Regions from separate parts of the Candidatus Clostridium stratigraminis genome, predicted to be linked through region 2. Evidence: riboswitches for the same ligand, from Rfam matches in the RefSeq annotation. Region 2 holds a riboswitch; the other holds the start of a gene.
What was found. Region 2 has a riboswitch for glycine ahead of gcvT (glycine cleavage system aminomethyltransferase GcvT). Riboswitches for the same ligand answer to the same signal wherever they lie in the genome.
Positions count from the first base shown of each region.

Region 1: it holds a riboswitch for glycine, as region 2 does, so the genes downstream of both, ACJDUG_RS14745 (GrdX family protein) here and gcvT (glycine cleavage system aminomethyltransferase GcvT) in region 2, are expected to answer to the same signal.

Region 1 is NZ_JBJHZZ010000014.1:2,376-14,076, reverse strand. Features, by position in the region: gene ACJDUG_RS14775 (transglutaminase-like domain-containing protein) at 1-1,699, shown strand, start outside; tRNA gene ACJDUG_RS14770 (tRNA-Leu) at 1,701-1,785, shown strand; gene ACJDUG_RS14765 (N-acetylmuramoyl-L-alanine amidase family protein) at 1,860-2,876, shown strand; gene ACJDUG_RS14760 (Cof-type HAD-IIB family hydrolase) at 2,973-3,797, shown strand; gene trmL (tRNA (uridine(34)/cytosine(34)/5-carboxymethylaminomethyluridine(34)-2'-O)-methyltransferase TrmL) at 3,879-4,346, shown strand; gene ACJDUG_RS14750 (DegV family protein) at 4,360-5,199, shown strand; glycine riboswitch at 5,323-5,421, shown strand; gene ACJDUG_RS14745 (GrdX family protein) at 5,603-5,980, shown strand; gene trxB (thioredoxin-disulfide reductase) at 6,001-6,933, shown strand; gene trxA (thioredoxin TrxA) at 7,031-7,363, shown strand; gene ACJDUG_RS14730 (glycine/sarcosine/betaine reductase component B subunit) at 7,541-8,827, shown strand; gene grdA (glycine/sarcosine/betaine reductase complex selenoprotein A) at 8,867-9,334, shown strand; gene grdB (glycine reductase complex selenoprotein B) at 9,365-10,672, shown strand; gene grdC (glycine/sarcosine/betaine reductase complex component C subunit beta) at 10,937-11,701, shown strand, end outside.
Region 2 is NZ_JBJHZZ010000021.1:11,081-22,781, reverse strand. Features, by position in the region: gene ACJDUG_RS16730 (peptidoglycan-binding domain-containing protein) at 1-170, opposite strand, end outside; gene folK (2-amino-4-hydroxy-6-hydroxymethyldihydropteridine diphosphokinase) at 578-1,402, opposite strand; gene folP (dihydropteroate synthase) at 1,423-2,229, opposite strand; gene folE (GTP cyclohydrolase I FolE) at 2,253-2,807, opposite strand; gene glyA (serine hydroxymethyltransferase) at 2,958-4,187, opposite strand; gene lpdA (dihydrolipoyl dehydrogenase) at 4,286-5,680, opposite strand; gene gcvPB (aminomethyl-transferring glycine dehydrogenase subunit GcvPB) at 5,683-7,134, opposite strand; gene gcvPA (aminomethyl-transferring glycine dehydrogenase subunit GcvPA) at 7,137-8,501, opposite strand; gene gcvH (glycine cleavage system protein GcvH) at 8,504-8,887, opposite strand; gene gcvT (glycine cleavage system aminomethyltransferase GcvT) at 9,002-10,108, opposite strand; glycine riboswitch at 10,215-10,291, opposite strand; glycine riboswitch at 10,295-10,394, opposite strand; gene ACJDUG_RS16680 (M15 family metallopeptidase) at 10,485-11,396, opposite strand; gene ACJDUG_RS16675 (amidase domain-containing protein) at 11,412-11,701, opposite strand, start outside.

The sequences.
Region 1 (11,701 bases), on a different contig from region 2:
TGTAAAAGTAAATATTAAAAGTCAAAGAATTTTTCTATATACCATCGTTTTATGCGTTATAATTGCTGGTATTACTGATTTTCTTCCCCAGGACTTTAAAGGAAAGTACAGTGCAGATATAAAAGGAAAATTCATAAATAAATATGTAGAAAATGGTGATGCAGATACAGGTAAGGCAGTAAAACTCAAATATGATTTAACTTTTTCCGGTTATAACAAAAACGCAAACAAACTTGGAGGGCCGGTGACAGTTGATAAAAACCTTGCTTTTAAGGTTAAAAGTGATGCTAAATATTATCTTAAAGGTGATGTGAAGGACTTTTATAATGGATTTACTTGGTCCCATAGTGATGTTAAATATTATCTGCAGAGTAATAAGAATATCTCTATGTTTCAAAATAATTTTTCTAGAAACTTTACAAGTGAAAGTAATTCTTTAACAATATATCCTGAAGGATTAAACAGTTCTACTTTATTTACGCCTGAATATTCTTATAATGCAGTAGTAGATAAAGGTAATATCTTCTATGATGATATTCCAACCTTTGTAACAAGCAGCGTTGTTAAAAAACCATATCAAATTAGTTTTTATAAATTAAATAACTACGGTTTAAGTATCCATGATTATGGGATTAGTACTGATAAAATTGAAGTAGGAACTCTTTATTATAATGAATGGTATAAGAAATATCTAGAGCTGCCAGATAATCTAAGCTCAAGAATATATGATTTAGTCTATTCGCTTACAAAAGATAAAAAGTATAATTATGAAAAGATTCAAGCAATAAATAAATACTTAAAATTAAATTACAAATATACTCTAAAAGTTTCAAATGTACCAGATGGGCAGGAATTTCTTGATTATTTTTTATTTACAGAAAAAAAAGGGTACTGCACTTACTTCGCTACAGCAGAAACAATTATGTGTAGAATTGCAGGCATTCCAGCAAGATATGTGGAAGGCTTTAAAATGGCAGATGATAAAGACAGCAATGGCCTTTATGAGGTTAAAAATGAAGATGCCCATGCATGGACAGAGGTTCTTTACATGCAGACACCAACTGCAGGGCTCTGGTATACTGTTGATGCTGTTCCAAATGCTGTTGATTACGTTCACAAGGAAGAAGAGGCAGATAAAGGCAGTATTTTTATACAAAATGGTAATACAAATAACAAACCACAGACTCCAAGTAAAGGAGCAAAAGAAGTGGCTGGGGATATTGGTGCCAGTACATCATATAAAGGAATAAGTCAAAATGTATTGTATATTATCTATGCGGTTTTACTAATTATATTAGTAAACTTACTATTTATTTTTCTCTTTAAGATTAAGAAACATGCTTTACTTTCTATGCCTAGTATAATTCCTCTATATAAATATTCTTTAGAAAGAGTTGAAGCTTTAGGTATTAAAAAGCCAGAAACTGTTACAGATATGGAGTTTATTAATTCATTAGATTCTGTACTTTCATTAAAGTTAAAGGAAATATGTAAGTTAGCCTATGGCGAATATTTCGGTGGCATAGGTGTGCAGGAATTTAACAGGAAAGACTTTTTCAAATTTATTGAAGGCTACCTAGTAAAAAGACAAAATAAATTTATTTATTTCATAAAAAAATATTATTATATAGGTAAAATCTCTTTAATTAGAAACAAAATTATGATATTATATAAGAGAATTAATAATATTAGCGCATAACGCAGAAGTGCTGGAATTGGCAGACAGGCTGGTCTCAGAAGCCAGTGTTTAACCACGTGTGGGTTCAAATCCCATCTTCTGCACCATTTAAAATATATTTACCACTGATATGTATTTATCGGTGGTATTAATTTAAATAAACATAATTGGAAGGTGGGATATGAGTAATAAACTAGAGAGTATAAAAAAATTAGCTTTTAGATGTTTTGTTTTTTTAGCTATAAGTATTAATTTGATTTATGCAATTAGCATCCGTATACATAGTACAAGCAATGCTCAAGTTATTAAAATGGTATTAGCTGCCGGCAGCCAGGGAAACATTTCTATAACAGAAAATAATTATTTTAAAAGGTACATTATTAGCTGCACTAGAGAAATGGATGAACTAAACATAGAAGACAATAAAGATTATATTAACATCTATTTAAAAAAGGATGAGGCAAAAGGTATAAATCTTAATGGAGACAAGAAAATACAAAACCAGGATCTTGGTTATAGCACTACAAATGATGGTTATATATTAAAGATTAAAAAAATGCTGGAGCATAATAACTTTGTAAGTATTGATAGGAACAATAAGAAAAATATTATTGTTCTTATTTCAAAAGTGGACAAGCCTTTCACTCATAGTATTGTAATTGATCCAGGCCACGGCGGCATTGATAAGGGCGCTAATTACGGCAGTATATATGAGAAGGATATTAATCTGAAGATTGTAAATTATGCTGCTCAGCAGCTTGAATTCAGCGGCATTAAAGTACTTTTAACAAGAGATGAAGACAAACTATTGGCACTTAAAGAAATTGGAGATATTACAAATTCATCTTCAGCTGATATTTTTGTATCGGTACATGTTAATGAGAACAAAGAGAGTAAATACTGTGGTGTTTCTAGTTATTATTATGATCCTAACGGGTTTCAAACTGAAGAAAGAATTAGACTCGCAAGAACTATGCAAAGTGAACTTGTCAAAAGTGATTCTTGGAAGAATGTAGGGATTCTCAGACAGAACTTTGCTGTATTAAGATATAGCAATATACCTAGTGTACTTTTAGAATGTGGATTTATAAGTAATACTGAAGATAGAAATAAATTAACTCAAGATAATGTTCTTAAAAATTTTGGAGATAATATAGCCAAAGGTGTTATTAAATATTTTCAGAAAAATAATAACTAATTTAACACGGGTTATTCCCGTGTTTTTGTTTTGAAAGAATATTTTTGATATAATATATAATACATATGAACTTACGGAGGAGGCAGATATTTAAATATGATTAAGCTGTTATGTATGGATATGGATGGTACACTTCTAAATACCAAAGGTGAGATTAGTAAAAGAAACTTAGATACAATTAATAAAGCACATGACAAAGGTGTAAAGGTTACTATTTGTACAGGAAGAATATTCACTTCTGCTAGATACTTTGCTGATTTAATAGGGATAAAGGTTCCAATCATTGCTACAAATGGATCCTACATTCGTGAAAAGGACAGAGATGAAATAATATATAAAGCTGTACTTGGTAAGAGAAAATGTGAAGAAGTTTTAAAGATTCTTAGGAAATATAAAATTTATCCGCATTTTAATTCTCCAACTACTGTTTTTACAGAAAAATTAATATATTCATCAAAAAGCTATGCTTATATGAATAAAACACTGCCAAAGAACAGGCAAATAGATATACAAATTATTGATGATTGGCATTTGATATTTGATAAATATGAAGATGAAATATTGAAATGTATTTGTATTGACGAAGATATAGAAAAAGTTAAGGCGGCAAAAGAAGAGCTGAAAAGTAATGGGGAACTAGAAGTTGTAAGTTCTAATAAGAATAATTTTGAGGTAATGAATAAAGGGGTTTCTAAGGGAAGAGCCGTAGAAGTTTTGGCGGGCTTTTATAATCTAAAACAAGAAGAGATAATGTGCATTGGTGATAATGAAAATGACCTATCTATGATTAAATATGCCGGGACGGGTGTGGCAATGGGAAATGCTGAAGAATTCGTAAAAGATGCTGCAGATTACGTTACTTCCACAAATGATGATGACGGGGTAGCAAAAGCTATTGATGAACTAATTTTACATAATTAATAGCTTACTTTACTAGAATTCATTAATAAGATAATATAAGTATTAAAGATTTAAAAAACTATTGAGGAGTTGGAAATAAATTTGAATTTGAATATTGTTTTGTTTGAGCCTGAAATTCCACAAAACACAGGAAATATTGCTAGAACCTGTGTATTAACTAATTCTAAATTACATCTTATTAAACCACTTGGCTTTAGCCTTGAGGAGAAACATTTAAAAAGAGCTGGACTAGATTACTGGCCATATTTGGATATGGAAGTACATGAATCTTATGAGGATTTTAGAAAAAAGTATCCAAAAGGAAATTTCTATTTTTCTACTACAAGAGGCAAAAAGTTTTATTCCGAAGTTAGTTATAAAGAGGGCGATTTTATTATATTTGGAAAAGAGACTGCTGGGTTGCCCGATTGCATACGGAATGACAACTTAGATAAATTAATTAGAGTTCCAATGCTCGAAACAAGTACTCGCTCATTAAATCTATCCAACACGGCTGCGATACTAGCTTATGAAGCATTAAGACAAATGAACTTTCCAAACATGAAGTAGGAGGAGAAATTAAATGAATAAGATTAAAATAGTTACAGATAGTACCTCTGATTTGCCATTAGATATTATAAATAAATATGATATAGAGGTACTCCCCCTTACAGTACATTTTGGAAATGAAGCTTATAGAGATGGAGTAGATATAAAACTCCCTGAATTTTTACATAAAATAAAAACTTACGATGTTTTTCCCACTACATCACAAATCAATCCTCAAAGCTTTTATGACTGCTATAAAAAATATTTAGAAGAAGGCTATAAAATTCTTTCAATACATATTTCATCTAAGATGAGTGGGACATACCAGTCAGCATGTATAGCTAAAGATATGCTGCAAAGCGAAGACATTTTTGTTATAGATAGTTTGAATGTTACTTCGGGCCTTGGCCTTTTAGTTTATAAAGCTTGTATTTTAAGGGAATTAAATTACTCTTTTGAGGAAATAAATAAAAAGCTTATAGAAATTATTCCACATGTAAAAAGTGCATTATCCTTTGAAAGCTTAGAAAACCTAGTTAAGGGAGGCAGACTTTCAAAAACTGCAGGAATGGTTGGCAGCATATTAGGATTAAGACTTATTCTAGAGATAAAAAATGGGGAAATAGCTGTAATGGACAAGGTTAGAGGAAGCAAAAAAGCAAGTAAGACCATAGTGGATTTTATTGAACAAAAAGGTATCAAGGACCATGAACCATCATTTTTACTGCAAGTTGAGAATAAGGACGTCTATGAGGTTTTAAAGGAAAATTTGGTATTTAAGAGCAGGGACTTTGTTGAATGTGAGGTAGGATGTGTAGTTGGTACTCATTCAGGAAGTGGTGCCAGTGGTATTTTTTTTATTGAGAATTATTAATTCTGAAATATTATATTCAGTATTCATAGAATTTGATAGAAATTAATTCAAAAAACTATAGCAATTTTATTATATATATAATATAATAGCATTAAGGAAATAATACCTATATAATATTGATGGATGAAACTTTCGAGAGATAATCATTTATGATAGCCGAAGGAATAAGCAGGAAAGCCTAAAACCTGTGAAGCTCTCAGGCAAAAGTATCGAAAGCGGACATATCTCTGGAAAGCTTGAACTATTTAAATTAGAAGTTCATCACCGAAGGAGTAAATCTCTCAGGTTAAAAGACAGAGTACAAGGGCTTAAGGCTTTGTACTTTGTCTTTTTTGTTTTCTGATTATACAAGAAATGTTTTATATTTTTCTTGAAAACCTATACATAACTTGGAGAATAATGTATGATTGAATCAATTATTGTTATAACCAATAATACCTTGGTACAAGAAAATTTAGGAAATAAGTTTTCTGTTAATTTCATTAAAGGAAAAGCTGTTGATGTTTTAATTAAGGCTAGAGACTATGTTCATAATAATCATAGACTTCTAACACATCCCTTAATAAGCAGCATTAAACCAAATGAAATGCCTTTTAGAACGATTATAATATCTAAACAAAAGGAAAATAATATAGATATGGAATCCTTAGAGCTAATAGAAAATAGTATCAGCACTACTAATAAGTTCATGAAGGATTTTGGCATTCCTAATTGGAATGAGAGCATATTGAAAGATTTCCAATTAATAGACTTTGATATTATATATAATGCTATTAATTAATATTTATAGGAGGTAAGTACATGGCACATATTTACGATACAATAATAATTGGCGGCGGGCCTGGAGGCTTATCAGCAGGTCTTTATGCTGCAAGATCAAAAATGGACACATTACTTATTGAAAGAGCAAAATTTGGAGGACAGACAGCAACAACTGATGAACTTGAGAATTATCCAGGTTCTGTAGAGGATTGTACTGGACCATCTTTAATTGAAAGAATGAGAAAACAAGCAGAAGAGTTTGGTACTAAATTTGCTAAAGATGAAATAACTGAAGTTGATTTTTCTGGAAAAATCAAAAGGCTTATAGGTAAGAAAGAAACATATGAAGCTAAAACAATAATAATAGCAACAGGAGCGTATCCTAGACTTGCCGGTTTCGAAAATGAGTTAGAACTTAGGGGTAAGGGCGTATCCTATTGTGCAACTTGTGATGCTGACTTCTTCACAGACTTGGATGTTGCAGTTGTAGGTGGTGGTGATTCTGCACTTACAGAATCTATTTATTTAACCAAGTTTGCAGAAAATGTAACAATCATTCATAGAAGAGATCAATTTAGAGGAGCAAAATCCATACAAGATAAAGTTTTTAACAATCCTAAAATAAATATTATTTATGATTCCGTAGTTGAAAAAGCTAACGGAGATGAGATATTAGAAGGGCTTGTACTTAAAAATGTAAAGACAGGAGAAGCTAGTGATTTAAAGGTTGATGGATGTTTTGTATTTGTAGGCTATCTGCCAATTACAGAACTTTTCACAGACAAAATAAATTTAGATGAAACTGGGTATATAATTACTGATGAAGAAATGAAAACTAATGTACCTGGAGTATTTGCTGCCGGTGACGTTAGAAGAAAGTCCTTAAGACAGGTTATTACAGCTGCTGCAGATGGAGCAATAGCTGCAACTAATGCAGAACATTATTTGGAAAATGAATTTAGTGAAATTTAGGAGGTAAAAGTCCTAAATGGACTTTTACGGGTAGTTTGCGAGCGGAAGCGAGTAGTCTTAAACTACTCAGTGTTCCGACTAAAAGGAGGAAAAGAAAATGTTAGAATTAAACAAGGATAATTTTGAGACTGAGGTATTAAATTACGCTGAGATGCCAGTATTTGTTGACTTTTGGGGAGATAAATGTGAGATCTGCAAGGAACTTATGCCTGGAGTACATGAATTGGAACATAAATATGGTGATAAAATAAAATTTTCAAGTCTTAATATAAGCAGTGCTAGAAGGCTTGCAATTGGTCAAAAGGTATTAGGTCTTCCAACAATGATAATTTACAAAAATGGCGAAAAGGTCAGCTCAATTACTCCTGACAAAATAAGCAGCTTAGATGATGTAGAAGAATTTATAAAAAGTGTTTATGAAACACTATAGTTAATAAAAAATGAACAATGAAAACATAACTATTTAACTTTCATTGTTCAAAATATATAAAAGATAATTTGTCAATTAACAAACTATCTCTATACTTATGCAATAATGAATTACAATTACTAATTTTTAATTATTAATTGTTAATTATAAATTTATTTTAATAAGGAGGTGACAGCTTTGCGTTTAGAACTTGGTAAAATTTATATAAAGGATCTTCAATTTGGAGCTGAAACTAAGGTTGAAAACGGAGTTCTTTATGTAAATAAAGAAGAGTTATTAAATGAAGTTAGTGGAGATGATAGAATTAAATCTATTAACTTTGATATTGCAAAGCCTGGTGAGGAAACCAGAATTATACCTGTAAAAGATGTTATAGAACCTAGAGTTAAGACAGAAGGAAAGGGTGGAATATTTCCTGGCTTCATAAATAAGGTTGACACTGTTGGCTCAGGAAGAACTCATGTACTAAAAGGTGCTGCTGTTGTTACTACTGGTAAAATAGTAGGTTTTCAAGAAGGCATAATCGACATGAGTGGTGAAGGTGCAAAGTATACACCATTTTCAAAAACTAATAACTTGGTTGTAATTTGCGAGCCTAAAGAGGGAGTCCTCCAGCATGAACATGAAGAAGCAATTAGAATTATTGGCTTTAAAGCTGCAACATACCTAGGAAAAGCCGGGAAAAATATTGAACCTGATGAAGTAAAGGTATATGAAACTTTACCTATTCTTGAACAAGTAAAGAAGTATCCTGAACTTCCAAAGGTAGTATATGTATACATGCTTCAAACTCAAGGCTTATTACATGATACTTATGTATATGGGGTTGATGCAAAGAAAATTATTCCTACATTTATCTATCCAACAGAAGTATTTGATGGAGCTATTGTAAGTGGTAACTGTGTTTCTGCCTGCGATAAAAATCCAACTTATGTACACTTAAATCATCCTATCATAGAAGATCTATATGAAAGACATGGTAAAGATTATAATTTCCTTGGCTGCATAATTACCAACGAAAATGTTTATCTAGCTGATAAGCAAAGATCCTCTGATATGACGGCAAAATTAGTTGAATTTTTAGGAGCTGATGCTGTTATTATATCTGAAGAGGGTTTTGGTAATCCAGATGCTGACCTTGTAATGAACTGCAACAAGATAACAGAAAAAGGTATTAAGACAGTTCTAGTAACTGATGAATATGCAGGAAGAGATGGAAGTTCACAATCACTTGCAGATTCTACTCCTAAAGGTGATGCAGTTGTAACAGGTGGTAATGCAAATGAAGTAATAACACTTCCCCCAATGAAAAAGGTTATTGGACACCCTGAAGCAGCTAATATTATTGCTGGGGGATACGTAGGAAGTTTAAGAGAAGATGGCTCAATTAATGCTGAAATTCAGGTTATTACAGGAGCTACTAGTGAAGTAGGATTCAATTACCTTACCGCTAAAGGATATTAATTATAGATAAAAATTTTATTGATTGAAAGGAAGGATATTATGTTAAAAGGCAAAAAGGTTATTGCTATTGGCGATAGAGACGGAATTCCAGGACCAGCTATAGAAGAATGTGTTAAATCTGCAGGAGCAGAGGTTATATTTGCATCAACAGAATGCTTTGTTTGAACAGCCGCAGGTGCAATGGATCTGGAGATCCAACAAAGAGTTAAAGATTTAACTGAAAAGCATGGTGCAGAAAATGTAGTAGTTGTTATCGGAGGTGCAGAAGCTGAAGCATCTGGATTATCAGCTGAAACTGTTGCTGCAGGAGATCCTACTTACGCAGGACCACTAGCTGGTATAGCTTTAGGACTTGCAGTTTATCATGTTGTAGAACCAGAAATAAAAGATGAATGTGATGCTGCTGTTTATGATGAACAATGCGGTATGATGGAAATGGTTCTTGACGTAGACGCTATAGTAAGTGAAGTTAAGAATGTTAGAGATCAATTTTCTCAATACAAATAAATAAAAATACTCCGAAAGGGGGGAGCACACTTGATACGTGTTGTCCACTATATTAATCAATTTTACGCTGGTATAGGCGGAGAAGAAAAAGCTGATATAAAACCTGAGGTTAGAGAGGGCTTTATAGGACCAGGTATGGGACTTAATGGCCTATTAAAAGCAAAGGGTGCTGAAATAGTTGCTACAGTAATTTGCGGGGATTCATATTTTAATGAAAATGTGGAAGCAGCAAAGACTGAAATCATTGAGATGATTAAGAAATTTAGCCCTGATATATTTATAGCAGGACCAGCTTTTAATGCTGGCAGATATGGAGTTGCTTGTGGAAATATAGCTGCAGCTGTAGAAGAAAACTTAAATATCCCTGCTTTAAGTGCAATGTATATTGAAAACCCTGGCGCAGATATGTATAAAAAACATATTTATATCGTTGAAACAAAAAATAGTGCTGTTGGAATGAGAGAAGCACTTCCTAAGATTGCTAACTTAGCTTTAAAACTAGCTAATAAGGAAGAAATAGGAGCTCCAGCAGAAGAAGGATACATTGAAAGAGGAATTAGAAAAAATTTCTTTGCAAAAGAAAGAGGCTCAAAAAGAGCGGTAGATATGCTTATAAAAAAATTAAGCAATGAAGCCTTTACTACAGAATTTAAAATGCCTGTGTTTGACAGAGTAGAACCTAATCCTCCTGTAGCTGATATTACTAAAGCAAAAATTGCAATAGTAACTTCTGGAGGTACTGTACCAAAGGGAAATCCAGATCATATTGAATCCTCCAGTGCTTCTAAATTCGGGAAGTATGATATTGAAGGTGTGTATGATTTAACAGCTGAAACCTATGAAACTGCTCATGGCGGATATGATCCTACTTATGCAAATGCAGATAATGACAGAGTAATTCCTGTAGATGTACTAAGAGAATTTGAGAAAGAAGGCAAAATTGGCTCTCTTCATAGATATTTCTATAGTACAGTTGGTAATGGAACTGCAGTTGCTTCCTCAAAGAAATTTGGTGAACAAATTGCAAAAGAATTAATAGCAGATGGAGTTCAGGCTGTTATATTAACCTCCACCTGAGGAACCTGTACTCGTTGCGGTGCAACGCTTGTTAAAGAAATTGAAAGAGCAGGTCTTCCTGTAGTTCATATGTGTACAGTTGTTCCAATATCTATTACTGTTGGAGCTAATAGAATAGTTCCTACTATAGCTATACCTCACCCTCTAGGAAATCCAAATCTAGATAAAAAGGATGAGTATGAATTAAGAAAGAGATTAGTAGAGAAAGCACTAGTAGCTCTACAAACTCCAGTGGATGGACAAAAAGTTTTTGAAGACTAAAATACATTTATAGATTCAAGAAAGGAGAAGTGGAGAAATGAAAAAACATTCTCCAGCTTCTCCTTTTTTATTAAGGAATACAAGGAGGTTAAAGTTCTAAATGGACTTTGACGGGTAATTTTTGAGCGGAGCGAACGAGGTTAAACTACCCCGTGTTCCGACTAAAATGAGGTAAATGTCCTAAATGGACATTTACGAGCAATTTTTGAGCGGAAGCGAGAGAGCTTAATTGCTCAGTGCTTCCGACTAAAAGGAGGAATAAAAATGAGCTTTCCAGTAATTAAAAAAGCATCCTATATATTAGTTAATACTCCAGACATGGTTATTCATAATGGAACTACCCAAACCTTAGAAAGAGAAACAAATCCTAATTCAGAATATTTACAGCAAATAAAAGGGCATTTAAGAAGTTTTGAAGAGGTAGTAGCATATGCTCCTAATCAGACTTATATTGGCAATTTAACTCCAGAAGAATTAGCTGTAATGCCTAGACCATGGCATAACGATAAGCTTAATAATGCTGATAGATATGGCAAATTTGGAGAAATCATGCCGGAGGATGAGTTTTATGGGTTAATAAAATTATCAGATGTTTTTGACTTAGTCAAATTAGAAAAAGACTTCACAGCTGAAGTTAAAGAAAAGTTTGTTAAGCATCCGGTTTTAAGTAATAAGGCAGATGCACTTGGAATTGGTGAAGAAAAAGAAGAAATACAAAAACTTGTTGACACACATATTGCAGATGGACTTTATTTAGGTGGAAAATTAGTTGGTGCAATAAGACGTGCCCATGAATTTGATAAAAATCTTACATCACATATAATGCTTGAAAATTTATCAGTTAAGGCTTCAGGAGTGCTGGCATTAATGCACCTTGTTAAAGATTTAGATATGGATGTAAATGAAATAGAATATGTCATAGAGTGTTCCGAAGAAGCTATTGGAGATATGAACCAAAGAGGTGGAGGAAATATAGCAAAATCCATCGGAGAAATAGCGGGATTAAAAGGAGCTACTGGAGCTGATATG
Region 2 (11,701 bases):
TTGCTTGTAGATGTTTTTGGTGTAGTTGCTGCAGGTGCTGCAGGTGCTGCTTCACTAGCAGCTGAAACTACGTCTACAGCTAATGGGCCAACTTTTATAGTGTTTTCTACTACAAGGAATGTACATGTTGCTGCTAATATACAGCTAATTGATTTTAACTTTTTGTTCAATTAAAACCCCTCCTTATTTACATTAACAATATTTCGTTGAATTAAAAGATATTATTAGCTTGTACATAAATAACTGCTAATTTAAGAAAAAACATTATGTTGATTGTTAATAGTCAAACTAACAATGAACTACTAATTACTCGAAATATTTACAAAATAATTATATCAATAAAAAATGAAAAAGTATACATAAATTTTGGGATATTTATAATTTTTATTTAGATTTTTGTCTAATTATTGTGATTTTTTTATTTTTCCAATATAAAATTTGCCATATTGTTACATATAATGATAAAACTCCTTATTCAGAATAATCAGAATAAGGAGTTAACTTCAATAATCTTATTTGTATAATTTAGGTAAAATATTAACTACTTCTTGGATAATATTGGGCTGATTTAAACTTTCTATAAACTTTGAATTTTAGATACTTCCATTTCAATGTCTATTATTCTTTTATTTAATATTGGATGAATTAAATAAGGAGCTATGTCGCTTAAAGGTTTTAGCACAAACAGCCTTTCATGCATTCTAGGATGTGGTATAATTACTTCTTCAGTAGAAGTAATTATATTATCATAAAGTAAAATGTCTAAATCGATTGTTCTTGGTCCCCACTTTATTGTTCTTACTCTCTTTAAATCTTGTTCTATACTAAGCAATAAATTAATTAATTCATTTGGTGTAAGTAATGTCTTTATTTCAGCACAGCAATTTAAGAAATCATCTTGATCAGTATATCCTACTGGCTTGGTTGAGTACATGTTTGATACCTTTATAACCTTGCATCTATCCCCCTTTAGGTTTTCAAGCGCATCTTTTATGTTTTGCTCCTTATTTCCCATATTAGTTCCTAATGCAATGTATACCTTGTGCCAGCTTCTTTCAATTTCTACCGCAGCATAATCTATTGGTTTTCCAATAGGTGCCCATGGCTTTTTTAGTAATACTTTAACACCAATTACTGAGGTATAATTTAATAAAATGTAATTTGCTAATGCCTCTGCAGCAGCCTCAATAAGATCAAATTTTTTCTTTGTAAATTCTTTCTCAATGTTAAGGCAAAGTTCTGCATAATTTACAGTTTTAATTAAATTATCACTTATCCCGGCCTCTCTTAAATTAAGCGAAAGCTCTAGAGATATTAAAAATCTTTGACCCATGTTTTTTTCTTCTTTATTAACGCCATGAAAGGCATAAACCTCAAGATCCTTTATGTGTATCTTATCCATTTACTCACCTGCTTACAAAACTATTTTCTTATAATGGCATCAGTCATTATGCATACCCTTTTATTCTCTTTAACATCATGGACTCTAACAAAATCACAATTTTTCATTATCCCTATGACAGTAGTAGCAAGTGTACCTTCCACTCTTTCTTCAGGGGGTAAATTAAGAGCATTTCCAATCATGGATTTTTTCGAAGTTGCCAAAAGTACCGGATAACCAAGAGTACTAAGCATTTCAAGTTTATTCATAACTTCAAGGTTTTGTTCATAATTCTTTGCAAAACCTATTCCTGGATCAATAATAATTTTATCCTCTTTTACTCCAGCTGCTAGGGCAAGATTTATGCTTTCCTTTAAATCCATTATCATATCTGACATTAAACAATCATAATTATTATTTTCTCTATTATGCATCAAACAGCAGGCAGCATTATATTTTGCTGCTACCTTAGCCATATCTTTGTCTTTTTTAAAGCCCCATACATCATTTATAAGTGAGGCACCTTCAATTATTGAATATTCCGCCACCTTAGCCTTATAGGTATCAACAGAAATAGGAACGTTTATTTCCTTACTTAATGCTTTAATTATAGGAATTACTCTTTTTATTTCTTCCTCTTCTCCAACAGGTACGTGATTTGGCCTTGTAGATTCTCCGCCTATATCAATAATATCTGCTCCTTCATTTACCATTTCCTTAGCATGATTTATAGCCTTTTCAAAATTAATGAACTTACCTCCATCAGAAAAAGAATCTGGAGTGACATTTAATATTCCCATTATATAGGTTTGTTTTCCTAGCTTAAAAAGTTTATTTCCAATATATATTTCTTTGTTCATATTTTGCCTCCTTAGCTTCTAAGAAGTTCAAAAACATCTTCCTTTAAGCTTTGATCCTTTTCAAAACATCCTCTTATGGCAAGAGTCTTTGTTTTACTTCCTGGCTTTTTAATACCTCTCATATTCATACAAAGATGTTCTGCTTCAATAATAACAAGTACTCCTGAAGCATCCAAATGTTCATATAAGGCATCTGCAATTTCAGCAGTCATTTTCTCTTGAAGCTGAGGTCTTTTAGCATATATGTCAACAGTTCTAGCAAGTTTACTTAGTCCAGCTACTCTGCCATTTGGTATATAAGCAATATGCACCTTACCATAGAATGGTAGAAAGTGATGTTCACACATAGAATAAAAGGGTATATCCTTCTCAACTATTATATTATTTTGTTCTACAGTAAAGGCCTTTGATAAGTGAGTATCTGCACTCTCATTAAGTCCCGAAAATATTTCTGAGTACATTCTTGCTATTCTATCTGGTGTATCCAAAAGTCCTTCCCTTTTTGGGTCTTCACCTATTGCTTCAATTATCATTTTAACTGCTTCTTTTATTTTATTTTCGTCTATCATAAGTTTTATACCTCGTTTTCATATGTTCCTGATATATTATTATAGCATATCACTATTCTACTTCAAATTGATCTATATTCAAACAACAGTATATAAAAAAGCTATCATTTTATAAATGGTAGCTTTTTTATAAATATTAGTTATAAATTAGTATAATGGAAATCTTTCACATAAATCCTTAACTCTATTTTTAGCTAGTGTTAAATCCCCATCCTTGTTATCTATAGTCCAAGAAATTATATCTGCGATTTCTACCATTTCCTCTTTTCCAAAGCCCCTTGTTGTAGTTGCAGGAGTACCAATTCTTACTCCACTAGTTACAAATGGACTTTGTGTTTCAAAAGGTACAGTGTTTTTATTTACAGTTATTCCTACTTCATCTAATAGATGCTCTGCTTCTTTACCAGTTACCCCTTTATTTCTAAGGTCTACAAGCATTAAATGGTTATCTGTTCCTCCAGAAACCAGCTTAAAGCCTCTAGAAGTTAAAGCCTCAGCTAAGGTATGTGCATTTTCTACAACCCTCTTTTGATAAGCTTTAAACTCATCAGACATAGCCTCTTTAAAACACACTGCTTTTGCTGCAATAACGTGCATTAGAGGTCCGCCTTGAATTCCAGGGAATATAGCTTTATCTACTGCCTTAGCATACTCTTCCTTGCAAAGTATTGCACCACCTCTTGGCCCTCTTAAGGTTTTATGAGTTGTAGTAGTTACGAAATCAGCATAAGGCAATGGACTTGGATGTACTCCAGCAGCTATAAGCCCTGCTATATGTGACATATCTACCATCATATATGCGTGAATTTCATCACAAATTTCTCTTATAGTTTTAAAATCTATTATTCTTGCATAAGCACTTGCGCCTGAAACAATCATTTTAGGTTTTTCAAGAAGTGCAATTCTTCTTAATTCTTCATAATCTATTACGCCTTGCTCATTAACTCCGTAGGAAATAAATTTATAAAGCTTTCCTGAGAAATTAACCGGACTACCATGAGTTAAATGTCCACCATGTGATAAGTTCATTCCAAGTACCTTATCACCAGGTTCAAGTACAGACATATATACTCCCATATTAGCCTGTGAGCCAGAATGAGGTTGTACGTTGGCATGTTCCGCACCAAAAAGCTTGCACATTCTATCTCTAGCTATGTTTTCAGCAACATCTACACACTCACAGCCGCCATAATATCTCTTTCCTGGATATCCTTCAGCATACTTATTAGTAAGCGGTGAACCCATAGCCTCCATTACAGCACTGCTGGTAAAGTTTTCTGATGCAATAAGTTCTATTTTATTTTCCTGTCTGTCCATTTCACTTTTAATTACATTAAATATTTCTTGGTCAACTTTTTTAACATTATCTAAATTCATTACTTTCACCCCCGTAATGCTATTTTACCACAATATTCGTAATTTTCACCACTTATTATTCCTTAAATTTTATAAAAATAACAAAATATATTTAATTCTTACTTTTTCATTGGCATTAAGTGTATTGCTTCGCCATTTATCCCCATGGCAGCCTCTAAAAACGCCTCAGAAAGAGTTGGATGAGCATGTACTGTGTTTTTAATTTCCTTTAAGCTGATATTATTAGCAATAGCTAAGGTTCCTTCATGAATAATATCAGAGGCATGTGGTCCCATTATATGAACTCCAATGATTTTATCCTCGCTAGCTATTACTTTAACAAAACCTTCACCTTCACCTAAAGCAAGAGCTTTTCCATTTGCACCAAACATAAATTTACTTGTTTTGTATGTAAGCCCTCTAGTCTTTGCTTCTTCCTCGGTAATGCCTACAGTTGCTATTTCAGGAAAGACGAATATACAGCCTGGTACTATATCACTTGGAACTTCTTCAGAAACACCTAATATCTTTTCTGCAGCAAACATACCTTGATGTGAGGCTGCATGGGCAAGCATTACTTTTCCATTTACGTCTCCAATGGCATAAATTCCTTTGACACTTGTTTCATAATTAGAATCAACTTTAATGCCTTTTCTATCAAAATCTACTCCTACTGCTTCTAATTTTAGGCCCTGAGTCATTGGTGATCTTCCAGCAGAAATAAGCAGTTTTTCAGCCTCTACTTTAATTTCTCCTTTTTTTCCTTCACCGAAAATCACATAGCCATTTTCTTGTCTTTCAATTTTGTTAACTTTAGTTCCTGTATTTATCTCTATTCCTTTTTTCTTTAATGAAACGGTAAGTCGTTTTGTAATATCGCCGTCAACTTGGGCAATTATATTAGGCAAAAATTCGAGAACATTAACCTTGGTACCTAAGGAGTTAAATATACAAGCTATTTCCATACCTATTACTCCTCCGCCTATAATAGCTAGAGTCTTTGGTATGCTTTCAAAATTTAAAATATTTTCACTTGTATATATTCCTTCACTATCAGCACCTTCAATTGGAGGAATGGAAGGTGCTGAACCTGTTGCAATTATTATATTTTTAGCAGTTATTTCTTCGGTGCTATTATCTTTTAAGTTAACTTTAATAGTATTTTTATCTTTAAACTCTGCCTTGCCATTTAAAACTAATACATCATTCGCCTTTAAAAGCTGGTCTACCCCACCAACCAACTGGTCTATTACACCTTGTTTTCTAAGATGTATTTTAGAAACGTCTACAGTTAAGGCTTCTACATTAATGCCAAATTCATCTATGTGCTTTAAAGTATTTAAAAGTTCAGCATTTCTATAAAGTGCTTTAGTAGGTATACAGCCTCTATTGAGGCATGTACCACCTAGTTTATCCATCTCAATTAAACAAACCTTTGCACCAAGCTGAGCTGCTCTAATGGCAGCTACATATCCTCCAGGACCTCCACCTATTACGACAATATCTTTTTCCATAGTTATACCTTCCATCTTAAAATTGGAGTTCTTGCGGCCTTTACTTCATCTAATCTCCTTACAACAGTGTTGTGTGGAGCCTCTTTAAGAAGCTCTGGCTTCTCTTTAGCCTCCTTAGCTATAGCAATCATTGCATCAACGAATCCGTCTAAGGTTTCAAGGCTTTCTGTTTCTGTTGGTTCTATCATTAGTGCACTATCAACTATTAGAGGGAAATAAATTGTAGGTGGATGATATCCATAATCTATAAGCCTCTTTGCAACATCTAAGGTTGTAACACCATTTTCTTGTATCTTAAGTCCTCCGAGTACGCACTCATGTTTACATACTTTATCAAGAGTCATATAATAGTCCTTAAGCTTTTCCTTAGTATAATTTGCATTTAAAACTGCCATTTCACTTGCCTTTTTAAGGCCATCATTACCCATAGTTAATATATAGGTATATGCTCTAACTAGAATACCAAAATTTCCATAAAAGCTCTTTACTCTTCCTATAGATAATGGCATATCATAGTTTAATACAAATTTATTATCCTGCTTTTCTATTATAGGTGTTGGAAGGAAAGGAATAAGGTCTTTTTTTACTCCTACTGGTCCACTTCCAGGGCCTCCACCTCCATGAGGAGTTGAAAAGGTCTTATGAAGGTTTAAATGTACTACATCAAAACCCATATCTCCAGGTCTTGTTATTCCCATAATAGCATTAGTGTTTGCTCCGTCATAATATAAAAGTCCACCAGCTTCATGAACTAGTTTTGCTATTTCACTTATATTTTCTTCAAATAGACCTAAGGTGCTTGGATTTGTAAGCATTAGACCAGCTATGTCATTTCCTAAAACTGCTTTTAAGTTTTCTAAATCCACTGCTCCCTTTTCATCAGATTTTATTTCAACCACTTCAAAATTAGCTACTGAAGCACTAGCAGGATTAGTTCCATGAGCTGAATCAGGTACTATTATCTTTTTCCTAGCATAGTCTCCCCTAGCTTCATGATAAGCTTTAATTATCATTAGCCCAGTAAGCTCTCCATGAGCACCTGCTGCTGGCTGAAGAGTGAATCCATCCATACCAGCAATTTCACCTAGCATTTTGCTAAGATCATACATAAGCTCAAGATTACCTTGCACTGTATTTTCAGTTTGATAAGGATGAACCTCAGTAAAATGAGGATTTGAAGCCATGTCTTCATTTATTTTAGGATTATACTTCATAGTACAGGAACCAAGTGGGTAGTACCCTGAATCTACACCATAATTTTTATTAGATAATAAGGTATAATGCCTTATAACATCTACTTCACTTACTTCAGGTAATATACATTCTTTTTCTCTAAGGAGATTCTTTGGAACTAGTTCTTCCAAATTAGTGTCAGGTACATCGCATTTTGGAAGAGAATAGGCCTTTCTGCCTTCCTTTGAAACTTCAAATATAAGTTTATTATACTCTTTCATGCTTACCTCTTACCCTCCTTATCTTCATCTACATTTACCATTAAATTAACCAGCATATCTATTTCTTCTTTTGTTCTCTTTTCAGTCACACATAATAAAATAGAATTTTTTAACTCCTCATAATCCTTATCAAGTGAATATCCGCCAAGAATGCCTTCACCTAAAAGTTTCTCATTAAGAACCTCTGGATTTAAGGTGCCTGCAACAGCAAATTCCTTGAAAAATGGCTTATTAAAGACCTTCTTATATTTACCTGTTTTAATTAGTTCATTATAGGCATAGTGTGCTTTTCTCATGCTTGTTTCTGCAACTTCTCTTATGCCCTCTTTTCCCATAACTGAAAGATAAACAGCTGCAGTTAAAGCATTTAAGGATTGATTAGAGCAGATATTTGAAGTAGCTTTTTCTCTTCTTATATGCTGTTCTCTTGCCTGAAGCGTAAGCACAAAGGCTCTCTTACCGTCTATATCTTCTGTTTCACCAACTATTCTACCAGGCATTTTTCTCATTAATTTCGTAGTTGTAGTCATAAAGCCTAGATATGGTCCTCCAAAATTCATGGAATTTCCTAATGCTTGCCCATCTCCTACTACAATATCAGCACCAATTTCTCCAGGAGTCTTTAAAACCGACAGTGAAATGGGATCAACATTCATTACTAGCAAGGATTTATTTCCATGAGTTACTTTTTCCACTTCTGTTAAATCTTCTATTATTCCAAAGAAATTAGGATTTTGGACTATAACAGCAGCTGAATTATTGTTTAAGTTAGCCTTAAGACTTTCAATATCAGTTTCTCCATCTTTAGTATCTATTTCTAATAGCTCTTCTCCATGAAATCTCATGTATGTTTTTAATACTTTTCTAATTTCAGGATGTACTGCCTTAGAAACTAGTATTGTTTTACGTTTTGTGTTTTCACAGGCCATCATTGCAGCCTCTGCGCAGGCAGTTGCACCATCATACATAGATGCATTTGCTACATCCATTCCAGTTAGTTCAGCAATCATAGTCTGATATTCAAAAATAGCCTGCAGCGTACCCTGGCTTATTTCCGGCTGATAAGGTGTATAAGCAGTATAAAACTCTGATCTTGAAGTAATGTGCTTAATAACTGATGGAACATAATGATCGTAGGAACCAGCACCTAAAAAGCATACTAAATCCTCACTGTTAAGATTTTTACCTGCAAGTGCTTTAACTTTTTTACTAACCTCAAGCTCAGACATGGGCTCGTTAAGATTAAGTTTTCTTTTTAATCTTAAATCTTCTGGAATATCCTTAAAAAGATCTTCTAATGAGTTCATACCTAAGCTGTCAAGCATCTTTTCCTCATCTATATTACTGTTAGGTATATATGGAAACATTATTAAGCCTCCTCATTACAGAATTTTTCATAGGAATCAGCATTCATAAGTCCTTGAAGCTGACTATTATTTAATATTTCAGCACATATCATCCAATTTTCAAAAGCATCTTCATTCACTAATTCTGGATTGTCTACAATTGCTTCGTTTACTTCAAGTATTTTTCCGTCAATTGGCATAAACACATCTGAAGCTGCTTTAACTGATTCAATTGTTCCAAAGGTGTCCCCTTCACTAATTTCATTGTCTACTTCTGGTAATTCCACATAAACGATGCTTCCTAATGCATGTTGTGCAAAATCTGTAATTCCGATATAAGCCTTTTCTCCTTCAACTCTTACCCATTCATGTTCCTTTGTGTACAATAATTCTTTTAATACTTTCATTTATATTTCCTCCTCAATATTAATATTTACTTTTTATGCGGTACGGTGTAGTCTAACTTGCCAATTATTAATGGTTAGATTACCCGTAGAAAGCAATTTAGAGCCTAACGGTCTTTATTTTTTATAATTTTTTGTATAAAACTTCTTACTAATAACTTCTGCCTTTAATGATTTATTTCTTACTTGAACATTTATTTCATTTCCTAATTCTGAGTAGTTTGAATCAATAAGTGCAAGTCCTATATTTTTCTTTAAAGTTGGTGAAAAATACCCAGTGGTTACAAAACCAATATTTTTTCCATTAGCAAAAACTTCATAGCCGTGTCTTGGAATTCCTCTGTCCTTCATTTCAAACCCAACTAGCTTTCTCTTAAGCCCCTCTTCCTTTTGCTTAGCTAAGGCCTCTTTACCTATGAAGTTTTCTTTATTTAACTTAACAAAAAAGCCTAATCCTGCTTCAAGTGGTGTAATATCCTTTGTAATTTCATTACCATATAGTGGCAGTGTTGCTTCAAATCTTAATGTATCTCTGCAGCCAAGCCCAGCTGGTACCAGCCCGTAAACCTTTCCAGTCTCGAGAAGACTTTCCCATATAGCTTCAATATTTTTATTATCTGTATATATTTCAAACCCATCCTCACCGGTATATCCAGTTCTTGATACTAAACATTTAATACCTGCTATTGATACATCTTTTTTGCAATAGAAAAACTTTATATCATCAAGGTTTTCAGTTGTTAAATTTTGAAGTATTTCTTGAGCCTTAGGACCCTGCAGTGCAACTTCTGAAACTTCCTTTGAAATATTTATAATTTCTACCTGATACTTGCCTTTATTTTGAAGCATCCATTCATAATCTTTATCTACATTACTGGCATTTACTACTAGTAGGTAGTTTTCATTATTAAACTTGTACACTAATAGGTCATCAACTACACCGCCATTCTCATAGCACATGAAGGAGTAAATAACTTGATTTTCATTTAAAACACTTATATCATTAGTTACTAGATTTTGAACGAAGTCAAAAGCTTCTTTTCCTTTTACTTCAACTTCTCCCATATGAGATACATCGAATAAACCAGCTTTGTTTCTTACTGCTTCATGCTCCTCAATAATCCCCTCATATTGAACTGGAAGATACCAACCGGCAAACTCAATTAGTTTACCTCCATATTTCTCATGTTCATTATACAGAGCTGTTTTTTTAATGTTTTCCATAACACATTCTCCCTTCTGTTACATTTAGTTTTATAAACTTTATTGCTTTCTTAATTAAAATAAAAAGAGATATGATGGCAAAGCAATGCTGTGAGCCTTCATATCTCTCTGTATATTTACCTGAAAGTTTTAATACCTTAAGAGTATTTTTCTTCTTCGGTGCCATTTCTGAACTTTCCAGAGTTCCATCCATTAACGGTTGTTTTGCCTGAAAGCTTCTAAACCAATCGGCAATTAGTTTATTTCTTCTTCGGCTATCTCTATAGATATCTCCCGCTAATATCATCTGTTATATTAATTTTAAATTTTCAAATATTTATAGTTTTAATATATACTATTAGGAATATTGTGTCAATTTAATTAATAAATTAACAATCTATTTAATTTCCTTGTTTATATTTTCAATTTTTTCCTTAACCTGTGAGCTATCTAATGGAATTTCCTTGTACCAAACATCATTCTCTTCAATATTCGTGCTGAAATATCTAGCCTTTAAAATGATTTCAGGCCTATATTCAAAATGAAGAATATCGAAATGATTCCATTTTCCTCCCCAGATAAAATTGTGTTTTTCAAAAACTTCAACTAACTCCCTTGGATAGGTTAAAAGTCTTTTCTCTCCATCCTTAACAGATGCCCATTTCCAGTAATCGAATTTGCTGCTTGCTAGGTCAATTGCGATACCAAAGGCGTGCGGACTTAGCCTATTTGTTCCGGAAATATTTCTATAATTAAAGGTGCCTCTTGAGGGAAATAATGCTCTCCTTATATTATCATTTCCTATTGACATAGCGGTAGCTTCCCTTATAGCAGCACTTAGTTCCTTTGCAGCATTATTACTTCCATTAAATTGAAGTCCAGCATTTACATTTTTAAGATTTGATTCAACGGACCCTTTTGTACCTCCATAGACTTCTTTTAAGAGCTCATAATTTCTATATCTTCCAGGGTCATAATTCTTATCTGCCAGTCCACTGGGAAAACTTAAGGGATAGATTTGTTCCATAGCGTCCTGCAAATCAGCATTATTAATTTTTTCTTCAATAGATTTTACCCTTTTATCATCATATAAAATATGCTTTCCTGATTTCATCTTTATATAGACGAGTCCGTCTTCCTTTACCTCAAGACCAGTAATGTATTCTGGATAGGCCAGCATTAAGCATAATAGATCCTGTTTTATGACATTATTATTTTTATTTCCTAAAGCCTTAGTACAAATATTTAAATTAAGAATTAAAACCGCTATTAAACAAATACTAAAGCCTTTTTTAACACTACATATCATTTTTGCAAGCCTCCCTTAATAGTGTACCCTTACAAGCCAAAATTTTATGTTCTTATCACTCCAGCCTAAATCCCAAGGCACTTTGTTTCTATCTGTATTATGGCAGCTAACTAAGGAATATCCCTTTGAATCAGCACCAGTTACAACTGAAATATGTGTAATATCTCCCTTTTTTTCATAAGCAATAAAATCTCCTGGAAGCAGTTTATAGGAAGCTTTAACCACCCTTTCATAACTTCCATAAGCTATAAGTGATGCTCTTCCACTGTATAGCATATAACTTTTAAAGCCATCTGCATTAAGCC